2 regions of the Hominiventricola filiformis genome follow, and region 2 is predicted to be linked to the other one. Evidence: predicted binding sites of a transcription regulator. Region 2 holds the regulator's gene; the other holds the start of a gene.
The links. The regulator Rex, encoded in region 2, represses fermentation and respiration genes when NADH is low (regulators of the CRP and FNR family bind a similar motif). The targets are predictions, from matches to a motif close to ATTGTTAANTANTTAACAAT.
Positions count from the first base shown of each region.

Region 1: fucO (lactaldehyde reductase) is a predicted target of Rex. The motif match lies at 2,775-2,794, and genes of this name have one in related genera.

Region 1 covers NZ_JAJEPS010000016.1:1,203-6,418, forward strand. Annotated here, with positions in the region: gene LKD36_RS13455 (hypothetical protein) at 1-483, opposite strand, end outside; gene LKD36_RS13460 (ComEC/Rec2 family competence protein) at 485-1,366, opposite strand; gene fucO (lactaldehyde reductase) at 1,538-2,686, opposite strand; gene LKD36_RS13470 (hypothetical protein) at 2,872-3,246, shown strand; THF riboswitch at 3,275-3,372, shown strand; gene LKD36_RS13475 (folate family ECF transporter S component) at 3,491-4,045, shown strand; gene LKD36_RS13480 (DUF1622 domain-containing protein) at 4,124-4,456, opposite strand; gene LKD36_RS13485 (AAA family ATPase) at 4,458-5,216, opposite strand, start outside.
Region 2 covers NZ_JAJEPS010000006.1:119,186-124,401, reverse strand. Annotated here, with positions in the region: gene LKD36_RS08125 (ATP-binding protein) at 1-1,217, shown strand, start outside; gene LKD36_RS08120 (ABC-F family ATP-binding cassette domain-containing protein) at 1,265-3,181, shown strand; gene LKD36_RS08115 (redox-sensing transcriptional repressor Rex) at 3,252-3,896, shown strand; gene LKD36_RS08110 (NAD(P)H-hydrate dehydratase) at 3,982-4,827, shown strand; gene alr (alanine racemase) at 4,824-5,216, shown strand, end outside.

The DNA of each region.
Region 1 (5,216 bases), on a different contig from region 2:
AATGTCTTCCGGAACATTTACAAATACGATATCCGGTGTATTCTGCGGCGGAAGGGACATGGTCATAGCATCCCCAAGATAAGCTTCAAAGCTGTCTCCTGCCTGTACATCCTTCACATCCACTGGAAGTCCGGTTGATGCATCCAGAAGATACGTATGATCCGGGTCAATCATCAGGATGATCTCACCTTCTGAAGAAACACTGGACTGATTATCTACTATAATTTCATTTTCACCTACATCGGTGATGACTCCAAATACAGCTGCAGACGTTTCTTCAGAATCTACACCAAATTCCGGGTCCATTTCCATATCTTCATCCGGTATAGCAGCTTCTTCAGAACCCGCTGCCTGATCTTCTGTATTTTCTGCCTGCTCGGTATTTTCGGTCTGTTCTGCGGCATCTTTCTGTCCGCATCCTGTCATCATTGCTGCGCTCAACGCCGCAGTCATTATCCATACTGCCAATTGTTTTTTCTTCATATTATTCATTCTCCTGTCTGACTTTTATGTTTTTTCCATCGGTTATGGTAACTACCGTTCCATCGGCCGTCTCCCATTCCTTTATCTGCCGTTTTTTCAAAGCATCCAGTGTTTCTTCTTCCGCAGGCTGATCCTCCCCGTCGCAGATCACCGCATAGAAAGGATTCACTGCTTCCAACAGTTTTTCCACCTTCTTCTGATAACGTCCATGATGAGGCATCTTGATCCAGTCCGCCGTCCAGTCCACACCAGAGTCCAGCATCTGACGGATTCTGGTCTTTTCAATATCACCGGTAAATAAAAATTTCCGTTCGCCACAGATAACTTTTGCAACCAGAGACATGTCATTGTCATATTCACCGTCCGTATCCTGAATTTCTTCCGGATCATCCGCCGCATAAATCGCAAGAGATGTGTTCACCGATCCTGCAGGAATTTCCAGTGTTTCCGTTCCAGTTATCCGCTGTACCTCCGTCTCCGGATGTGCCTCCAATGCCGACAGAAATGCCGCATACTCGGGTCTTGTTCCTTCATAATCCGGCATCAGTACCTGATCCGCGCCAACCGTTCCCAGAAGCTCTGCCGCACTGCCCACATGATCCTTATCAAAATGAGTGACCAGCAGAAGATTCAGGTGATCAATGCCTGCCGCCTCCAGTGTCTCACGAATATAGGAACCATCCCTTTCCTCTCCAGTGTCAATCATGGCCGCCCAACTATCCGTCTTAAGAATCAGTGCATCTGCCTTTCCTACCGGCAGCGCCGTAATCGTAAGCGCCGGATTTTTTATCTCATCAGAGCCTGCAAACTGCCGGATACCCAGCCACACTGCTATCAGCGCTGCCAGAAGGATACCCACTGCTATTATTCTTTTCTTTTCCATTTACAATTATGCTCCTCCTGTGCCGCCTATTGTATCAGATTTACGGAATAAATCAAATTAAGATTTTCTAAAGTTTCCAGAAACATGAAAATGCCGCTTTACCGTCTTGATAAACGGCATAGCGGCATTTCCATATCGTATATAGGAAGTATGTAATGGTGGATAACGTCTTTACAGAAGTTTGCGGTACAGCATCTCAATATCTTCCAGAGTTGCCTCTTTCGGGTTACCCGGTGCGCAGGCATCTGCCACTGCACTTTCACTTAAGAACCGTACATCCTCTTCTTTTGCAATTCCTTTCAGGTCTTTCGGAATGCCAACATCGGAAGCCAGTTTGCGGACCGCATCAACGGCTGCTTTCCGGTATTCTTCCTGACTCATGGTCTCTGTTCCCTGAACGCCCATTGCTTTTGCAATGTCTCTGTATTTCTCTCCGGTAGCATCTGCGTTAAATTCCATAACCGTCGGAAGCAGAATTGCATTTGCCACACCATGCGGAGTGTCATAGACAGCTCCCAGTGCATGTGCCATGGAATGTACAATTCCAAGTCCTACGTTGGAAAATCCCATTCCTGCAACATACTGGCCAAGCGCCATTCCTTCCCGGCCTTCCGGTGTATTCTCAACTGCACCTCTTAAGGAAGAAGAAATCAGCTCGATGGCTTTCAGATGAAACATGTCCGTCATCTCCCATGCTGCCTTTGTAATGTATCCTTCAATGGCGTGGGTCAGCGCGTCCATGCCGGTTGCTGCCGTCAGTCCCTTCGGCATAGATGACATCATATCCGGGTCAACCACTGCCACAATCGGAATATCATGGGTATCGACACATACGAATTTTCTTCTCTTTTCGGTGTCGGTAATGACATAGTTAATGGTAATCTCTGATGCAGTACCTGCTGTGGTCGGAACTGCAATAATCGGAACCGACGGATTCTTGGTCGGTGCTACACCTTCCAGACTTCTCACATCCTCAAACTCCGGGTTATTAATGATAATTCCGATTGCCTTTGCCGTATCCATAGGAGAACCACCTCCCAGTGCTACGATAAAGTCTGCTCCGGATGCTTTGTATGCTTTCACACCATCCTGCACATTCTCAATGGTCGGGTTCTCTTTAATATTGGTATAAACCTCATAAGGACATCCTGCCTGCTCCAGTACATCGGTCACTTTCTTGGTTACCCCATGCTTATAAAGGGTCGGACCCGAACATACAAATGCCTTTCGGAAGCCTCTGCGGGTTACTTCTCCTGCGATCTCCTGAATGGCTCCTTTCCCATGATAAGATGTTTCATTTAAAACGATTCTGTTTGCCATCTTTTCAATCCTCCATTCTGCTGATAGGTGAAATTGTTTTTTCTTTCACAATCTTTACTATACACCTGTTTTTCAAATAGTCAATAAGTTTGTTATATTATTGACATACTGATTTGGAATATCTTATGACCCTGTTTTAATGCCCGCAGTCGGGGCTGTGGGTCTCAGCGCCCAACTTGCTTCTCATGGAAAATCTGTGGTGGCCGGGACTGAATTTCCGGCGTCCGGAGATGACTTATCTTCTGTTGGAAAGTATCCATTATCAGAAGAAAGGCCTGATGCTGGATACAGGACATTTTCTGCATACCCACCCCCATATACTGTCAGACGATCCCATGGAACAGATGAACCAGCTGTTCACCCATATTTTTGCCATCGATAAGCACCAGCCTTTCACCGCCCTTGGCGTCCGGGAACTGGTGGAACGGATTCAACCGGAATATGTGACACTGGAATATATCACAGAAAGCCGGGAACAGCTGGCAGAATATTTAAGCCAGGGCATGGCCGCGTTAAAAAATGAAAAAATCTTTGTTAATCCATTGACGAATTGGGAATAACTGCTATAATAAAAAACAAGTAAATAATAGCGAAGTAGAATCTTACGCGTTAAGTGCCCGTGGATGGGGAGTTGTCACGGGACGAAAAGCCCAAAGGCTTACGGTGTCTGATTCGCACCCGTTGCTACATATGAGGATACATCTCAGATGTGGTGCCTGAAAGATATTATTTATGAGTCACTTATCATTCAGCGAAGGACTGGTTCCTTCACCCCTGCATTTCATCTATGGAGGTGTATTTTTTATGCAGATTTCAAAAGAAGCGCTGGATCTCAAATACCAGTTGCAGGAACTGTGCAAAGTACAGAATTTATGTATCTGTGGTTTCTTCATTGCACTGTACGTGGTACTGTCATTCTTCAACATTCCGATCTCTTCTATCGTTGAGATCCGTATCGGATTCCTAGCATTTATTGCTGCCGGTATGATGGGCGGCCCGGTGATGGGCTTCACGGTTGGATTCCTTGGCGACATGCTGAACAGCTTTGTCAGAGGATTTTCCTATTTTCCGGGATTTTCCTTAAGCTATGCTCTGGTTGGCGCACTTTGCGGACTGATTCTGTATCGTTCCAAAATCACCAAGCTCCGCGCTGTTGCCTGTGCACTGGTGGAATTCGTTATCAGCATTACGCTGACATCCACCTGGCTGTACCTGATGTACGGCACCCCGCTTCAGGTACTTCTGACCACCAGAATCATTAAATGTACCATGAACTTCTTTGTAAATATCGTCATCATCTATGTATTTCTGGAAGCATTACAGAAAGTGGTACGTGTGGCATTACCTGCCCGCAGATAATTACATTTGAACTCCCAAAAAGCCGCCATCCATCTGGCATCTTCTGCCAGCGGATGACGGCTCTTTTGATCTTTATGCTTAATGCATTTCTTTTTCTTCTTCTTTGATTTCCCAGTGAATGAGGAAGGTCAATGCTGCACGTAAAGCGATAATTCCTGCTACGGTGCCGATCTCTTTCCAGTCCCGGACAATCACCGTTCTTAAGATCTCGCTTCCAAGCTTAAACTCCAGACCCATAGCCAGACCTTTGGCCAGAGTCAGCTTTGTCTCCGGCGACCGTTTCAGATACAGCCAGAATCCACGGAGGCCAGAGAAAATAATAATTCCCACCCCGATAAATTCAAAGATCAGAATGGCAATTTCTACCAGATGATCCATGCAAAATTCCAGTACATTCAGAATATCCGCCATCCTACTGTCCTCCTTCTCTTCTTTCCATCCGGTCACGGAGAGCATCCATATCATCGAGGATTCCCTGCCGGCCTTCCCGGAATAAGAGTCCTTTATTGTATTTGTAGTAGCGGTCGCAGCCATTTTCACTGATAAACCAGGAACTGTAGGGATTGATCGTAAGCTCCGTGACAAAGACTACCAGCTCCTGTCCTTCTCCGAATGCAGTCTCACAGAAATCAAAGGCGCATTCCAGATTTTCCGCAGCTTCCTCCACCATCTGCTCTCTTCTGCTCACCTGGGCTTCAAAATCTGCCCGGATCGCTTCATCCAGTTCCCCTTCCAGCGCTTTCTTCGATTTCAGCTGCTCATAGACTTCTGTGACCTGCTCATCCACAGCCTGTACCTGGGAAAAGATCTCTCCCAGACGGCTGATGAGAAGCCCCACCACACTGAGCCGCTCATCGAAAGCGGCAAATTTAAGTTTCTCAATGGCGGACGGTTTCCACACGCCTTTTAAGATACCGTCAATCTGGTAATCGGTCTTATATTTTGCATAGAGGTCGAGATACGCCGCAAAGTCCTTGGCAATTCTGCCATGCTGGAGATACTGTCCCACCACTTCCTGGTCTACCGGAATATCAAGTGCCTCGTAAACCTGCAAAATTTCTGAAAGATCCTGCCATCCTCTGGCCGTTACAAAACGTTTCCCGTCCACAGTCGTCTCGATCTGATAAAAATTGTCCGGTTTAATATCCAGATACGAAATGATAGCGCCATG
Region 2 (5,216 bases):
GAGCAATTACATCCGTACTGAAGAAGAGAGTTGCATCCAGCAAATGTTCCCTGATTATTGGGGCAAGACAGGTTGGAAAATCAACACTTATCAAACATGAGTTTACAGAATACAACAGGGCGAATTTTGATGACAAGCTGACGAGGCTGCAGGCAAGAGAAGAGCCGAAGCTTTTCTTTTTAAACAATCCCTGTCCGCTTTTTATCGATGAAGTCCAAAAGGAAAATGAGATATTAGAAGAGATTAAGAAAATCGTAGACGACTCTGATGAACGCGGCTTGTTCATTTTATCCGGGTCGCAGAAACTGGAACTGATGAAAGGAATGAGTGAATCTCTGGCAGGAAGAGTGGCAATTTCTGAATTGTCAGGACTGTCCATGAGAGAGATCTATGGGGTACAGTTTAACCGGCATTTTATCCCTACAGATTTTTATATAAAAGAGCGGGAAAAAGAAATAAAACTTTATCGTGATCTCTGGAATATCATTCATAAAGGTTCCTATCCGGAACTTTACGATGTGGAGAGAGACTGGCAGGAATATTATTCTTCTTATGTTTCCACGTATCTGGAGAGGGATATTAATGAGCTGATTTCAGCAGATAGTATTACCTTTACGAAATTTCTGACCGCAATTGCGGCACGGACTGGAGAAATTCTTAATTATACAAACCTGGCAAGTGAAACAGGGGTAAGTGAGCCTACCATAAAGAACTGGGTTTCGATTCTGGAAAAAACAGGGATTATTTATTTATTACAGCCATACAGCGCAAGTGCGTTGAAACGGGCCATTAAAGCACCAAAAATATATTTCCGGGATACGGGACTGGCCTGTTATCTTACCAGGTGGCTGACAGCGGATGCTTTAAAATGTTCTGCTGTTGCTGGAAATATGTTTGAAACGTTCGTGGTATCGGAAATTTTGAAATCCTATACTAATGAGGGAAAAGATTATCGATTCAATATTTTTTATTACAGGGGAAAAGATAAGAATGCATCAGGAGAAAATGAAATAGACCTTGTGATAGAAGAAGACGGGGTGTTATATCCTATTGAAATTAAAATGTCAGGAAATCCCAAAGCAAATATGGGAGCGGCAAATCTTGTTTTAGATAAAGTGGAAGGAAAGACAAGAGGATTGGGCGTCATTATGTGCCTGGTTGACAAAAAAACGTATTTGAGAGAAAATCTTGTTGCTCTGCCAATTGAATATATTTGATGGATTTTAGCCGTCCGCAGGATTTATAGAAACGGAGATTTACAAAAATGATTTTAGCATGTCAGAATATATGCAAAGCATTCGGGGACAACGAAGTCCTCAAAAATGCTTCTTTTCATATTGAAGAGCGGGAGAAAGCGGCGATCGTTGGTATCAACGGTGCCGGAAAGTCTACGCTTTTAAAAATTATCATAGGGGAGATGGCGGCAGATGACGGGCAGACGGTGATCAACAAAGGTGCCACCATCGGATATCTTGCTCAGCATCAGGAGATGCAGAGTGGAAACACGATTTTTGATGAGCTTCTGACGGTGAAGCAGGATGTGCTCGATCTGGAAGCTCGGATCCGCAGCATGGAGCTTTCCATGAAACAGGCAGAGGGTGCCGAACTGCAGGAGCTGATGGACCAGTATGCAAGACTGAGCCATGAGTTTGAGCAGAAGAACGGATATGCCTGGAAAAGTGAGATTACGGGTGTATTAAAGGGCCTCGGATTTACGGAAGAAGATTTTTCCAAGCATGTGGATACCCTGTCCGGTGGACAGAAGACCCGTGTTTCACTGGGTAAACTGCTGCTCTCCAAACCGGATATTATTATGTTGGATGAGCCCACCAACCACCTGGATATGGGTTCTATCACCTGGCTGGAGACGTTCCTTATGAATTATCAGGGAGCCGTACTCATTGTCTCCCATGACCGGTATTTTCTCAACAGAGTTGTGACCAAAGTTATCGAGATTGATCAGGGACAGGTGACCACCTTCATGGGCAATTATTCCGATTATGCCCAGAAAAAAGCCATGCTCCGGGAAGCACAGATGCAGGCGTACTTAAACCAGCAGCGGGAAATCAAACATCAGGAGGAAGTTATTGCCAAACTGAAATCCTTCAACCGCGAGAAATCCATCAAGCGTGCCGAAAGCCGTGAGAAAATGCTGGACAAGCTGGATGTGCTGGACAAGCCTTCTGAAGTAAAGGCAGATATGCATATTGAACTGGAGCCGCGGGTGGTAAGCGGTAATGACGTACTTACAGTATTGGGACTGTCCAAGGCATTTCCGCCCCAGACGTTGTTCACGGATCTTGATTTTGAAATCAAGCGCGGTGAGAGAGTGGCGCTCATCGGAAGCAATGGTACGGGAAAGACCACGATCCTGAAGATTTTGAATCAGGTAATTCCGGCGGATGCAGGAGAAGTGCATCTGGGTTCCCGGGTGCAGATTGGTTATTACGATCAGGAGCACCATGTGCTTCATATGGAAAAGACGGTATTTGAAGAACTTTCGGATGCCTATCCGACATTGACCAATACAAAAATCCGTAACGTACTGGCTGCCTTCCTTTTTACAGGGGATGATGTATTTAAACGGATTAAAGATTTAAGCGGTGGCGAGCGTGGCCGTGTTTCTCTGGCGAAGCTCATGCTTTCCGAGGCAAACTTCCTGATCCTCGACGAGCCCACCAACCATCTGGATATCGTTTCGAAAGAAGTACTGGAGGATGCGCTGAACCATTATACCGGAACGGTGCTGTTCGTCTCCCACGACCGTTATTTCATCAATACAGTAGCGACCCGGATTCTCGATCTGGAAAATCAGGGACTGACCAACTATATTGGAAACTACGATTATTATCTGGAAAAGAAAGAGACCATGGTAAATTTCACTGCGGCTCCCACGGAGACGGTTTCGGCAGCAGAGACAACCGCAGACACAGATTCCAAGCTGGACTGGAAGCAGCAGAAAGAACAGCAGGCACAGCTTCGTAAGAAACAAAATGAGCTGAAGAAAGTAGAAAGCCGCATTGAAGAGCTGGAGAACCGCGATAAAGAGATTGATGCGGAACTGGAGAAGAAAGAAGTTTTCACCAATGTGGCGGAAGTGACGAAGCTTTCCAAAGAAAAAGATGCCATCCAGACGGAACTGGAAGAATTATATGAAAAATGGGAAGAACTGTCAGAATAACTGACAGAAAAGTTTGACAAAAAATAAACAGCGTTTTATAATATATAAAGTATATGATTGGAGGCGTTTTATGGAAGAAAGACGCATATCAAAAGCGGTTATAAAAAGACTTCCGCGATACTATAGATATCTCGGTGAGATGCTGAATAACGGAGTAGAACGTATCTCCTCCGGAGAATTAAGTAATAAAATGCAGGTAACAGCTTCCCAGATACGTCAGGACTTAAATAATTTTGGTGGATTTGGACAGCAGGGATATGGATATAATGTACAGTATCTTTATGATGAGATCGGCAAGATTCTTGGAGTGAATACGACTCATCCAATGATTATCATTGGTGGAGGTAACTTCGGACATGCACTTGCAAACTATGATTTCAGCAAGAATGGATTTATCACGAAGGCAATTTTTGATATCCGCCCGGAACTGGCGGGTACCTCAATCAGAGGAATTCCGGTTCTGATGATGGACGAATTGGAAGAGTTTGTGGAAGAAGAGCAGATTGAGATTGCGGTACTGACTCTGCCGAAGAGTAAGGTACAGGAAGCGGCAACCAGACTGGCAGCCTGCGGAATCAAGGCTCTGTGGAATTTTGCACATCTGGATCTGGACGTTCCGAAGGATGTGGTAGTGGAGAACGTACATCTGGTAGACAGTCTGATGCAGCTTTCCTATCGGATCACCAGTTATGAGCGTCCGGAAGAAGCGGAATAACTGACAGGTATATGAAATGACAAAGGGGCCAATGCGAACGGACAAACCTTCGCAGAAGCCCCTTTTTTACGGGAAAACAGAAAAGATGGAAGAAAAAATAATGCTGGATATGCTGCCGAAGCGGACAGCGCGTTCACACAAAGGAATTTATGGAAAGGTCCTGTGTATTGCAGGCAGTAAAAATATGGCAGGAGCAGCATATCTCTGCGGATATGCTGCACTTCGTACTGGAGCCGGTATGGTACGAATTTTCACGCCGGAAGCGAACCGTATCATTTTACAGACGCTTCTTCCGGAAGCGATCATGACGACGTATGAAGACAGAGACTCCATGCTTGAGCAGCTGACAGAAGCTTTTTCCTGGGCAGATACGGTGGCAATTGGTCCGGGACTTGGAAAAAGCGATAATTCTGCAGTACTGCTTGAGCAGGTGATGAAGAAGTGGAATCATCCGATGGTCGTGGATGCGGATGGACTGAATCTTCTGGCAGAACGTATGGAACTTCTGGAACAGCATGAAGGACCGCTGATTGTGACTCCTCATGTGGGAGAATTTTCGCGGCTGACCGGTCTTACAATGAAAGAAATATCAGAAAATATTCCCGGACAGGCGCAGGCATTTGCCAAGGCTTATCATTGTATCTGTGTTCTGAAAGATGCCCCGTCTGCGATCGGTGATCCTGACAGAGTGACAGTGAACACAACGGGAAATAACGGAATGTCCACGGCAGGAAGCGGAGACGTTCTTACCGGTATTATTGCAGGACTTCTGGGCCAGAGGATGGATGCAGAAGATGCAGCAAGACTTGGCGTATGGCTTCACGGACGCGCCGGTGATCTGGCAGCTGAAAGAGAAGGAACCTATGGATTACTGGCCAGACATTTGATCGAATATCTGCCCCAGGCTATGAGAAAAGGAGAAGAGTCATGAAACATTATTTAAGAATCTGTGCTGAGATTAATCTGAATGCAGTTGCATATAATTTTAAAAGTATGAAAGATCGTCTGGCTCCGGAGACGAAGATGATCGCGGTAGTCAAGACGGATGGATACGGACATGGAGCAATTCCTATTGCGCATATGGTTCAGGAATATCCGTATATCTGGGGTTTTGCGGTGGCGACTATTGAAGAAGCGGTGCTGCTAAGAAAGGCAGGAATCGAAAAACCCATCCTGATTCTGGGATTTGTATTCCCGGATGCGTATGAAGACGTAGTGCGTTATGATATTCGGCCTGCGGTCTTCAAACTGTCTATGGCGCGCCAGCTTTCCGAAGAAGCAGTCCGCCAGCAGAAAAAAGTATATTTCCATATTAAAGTG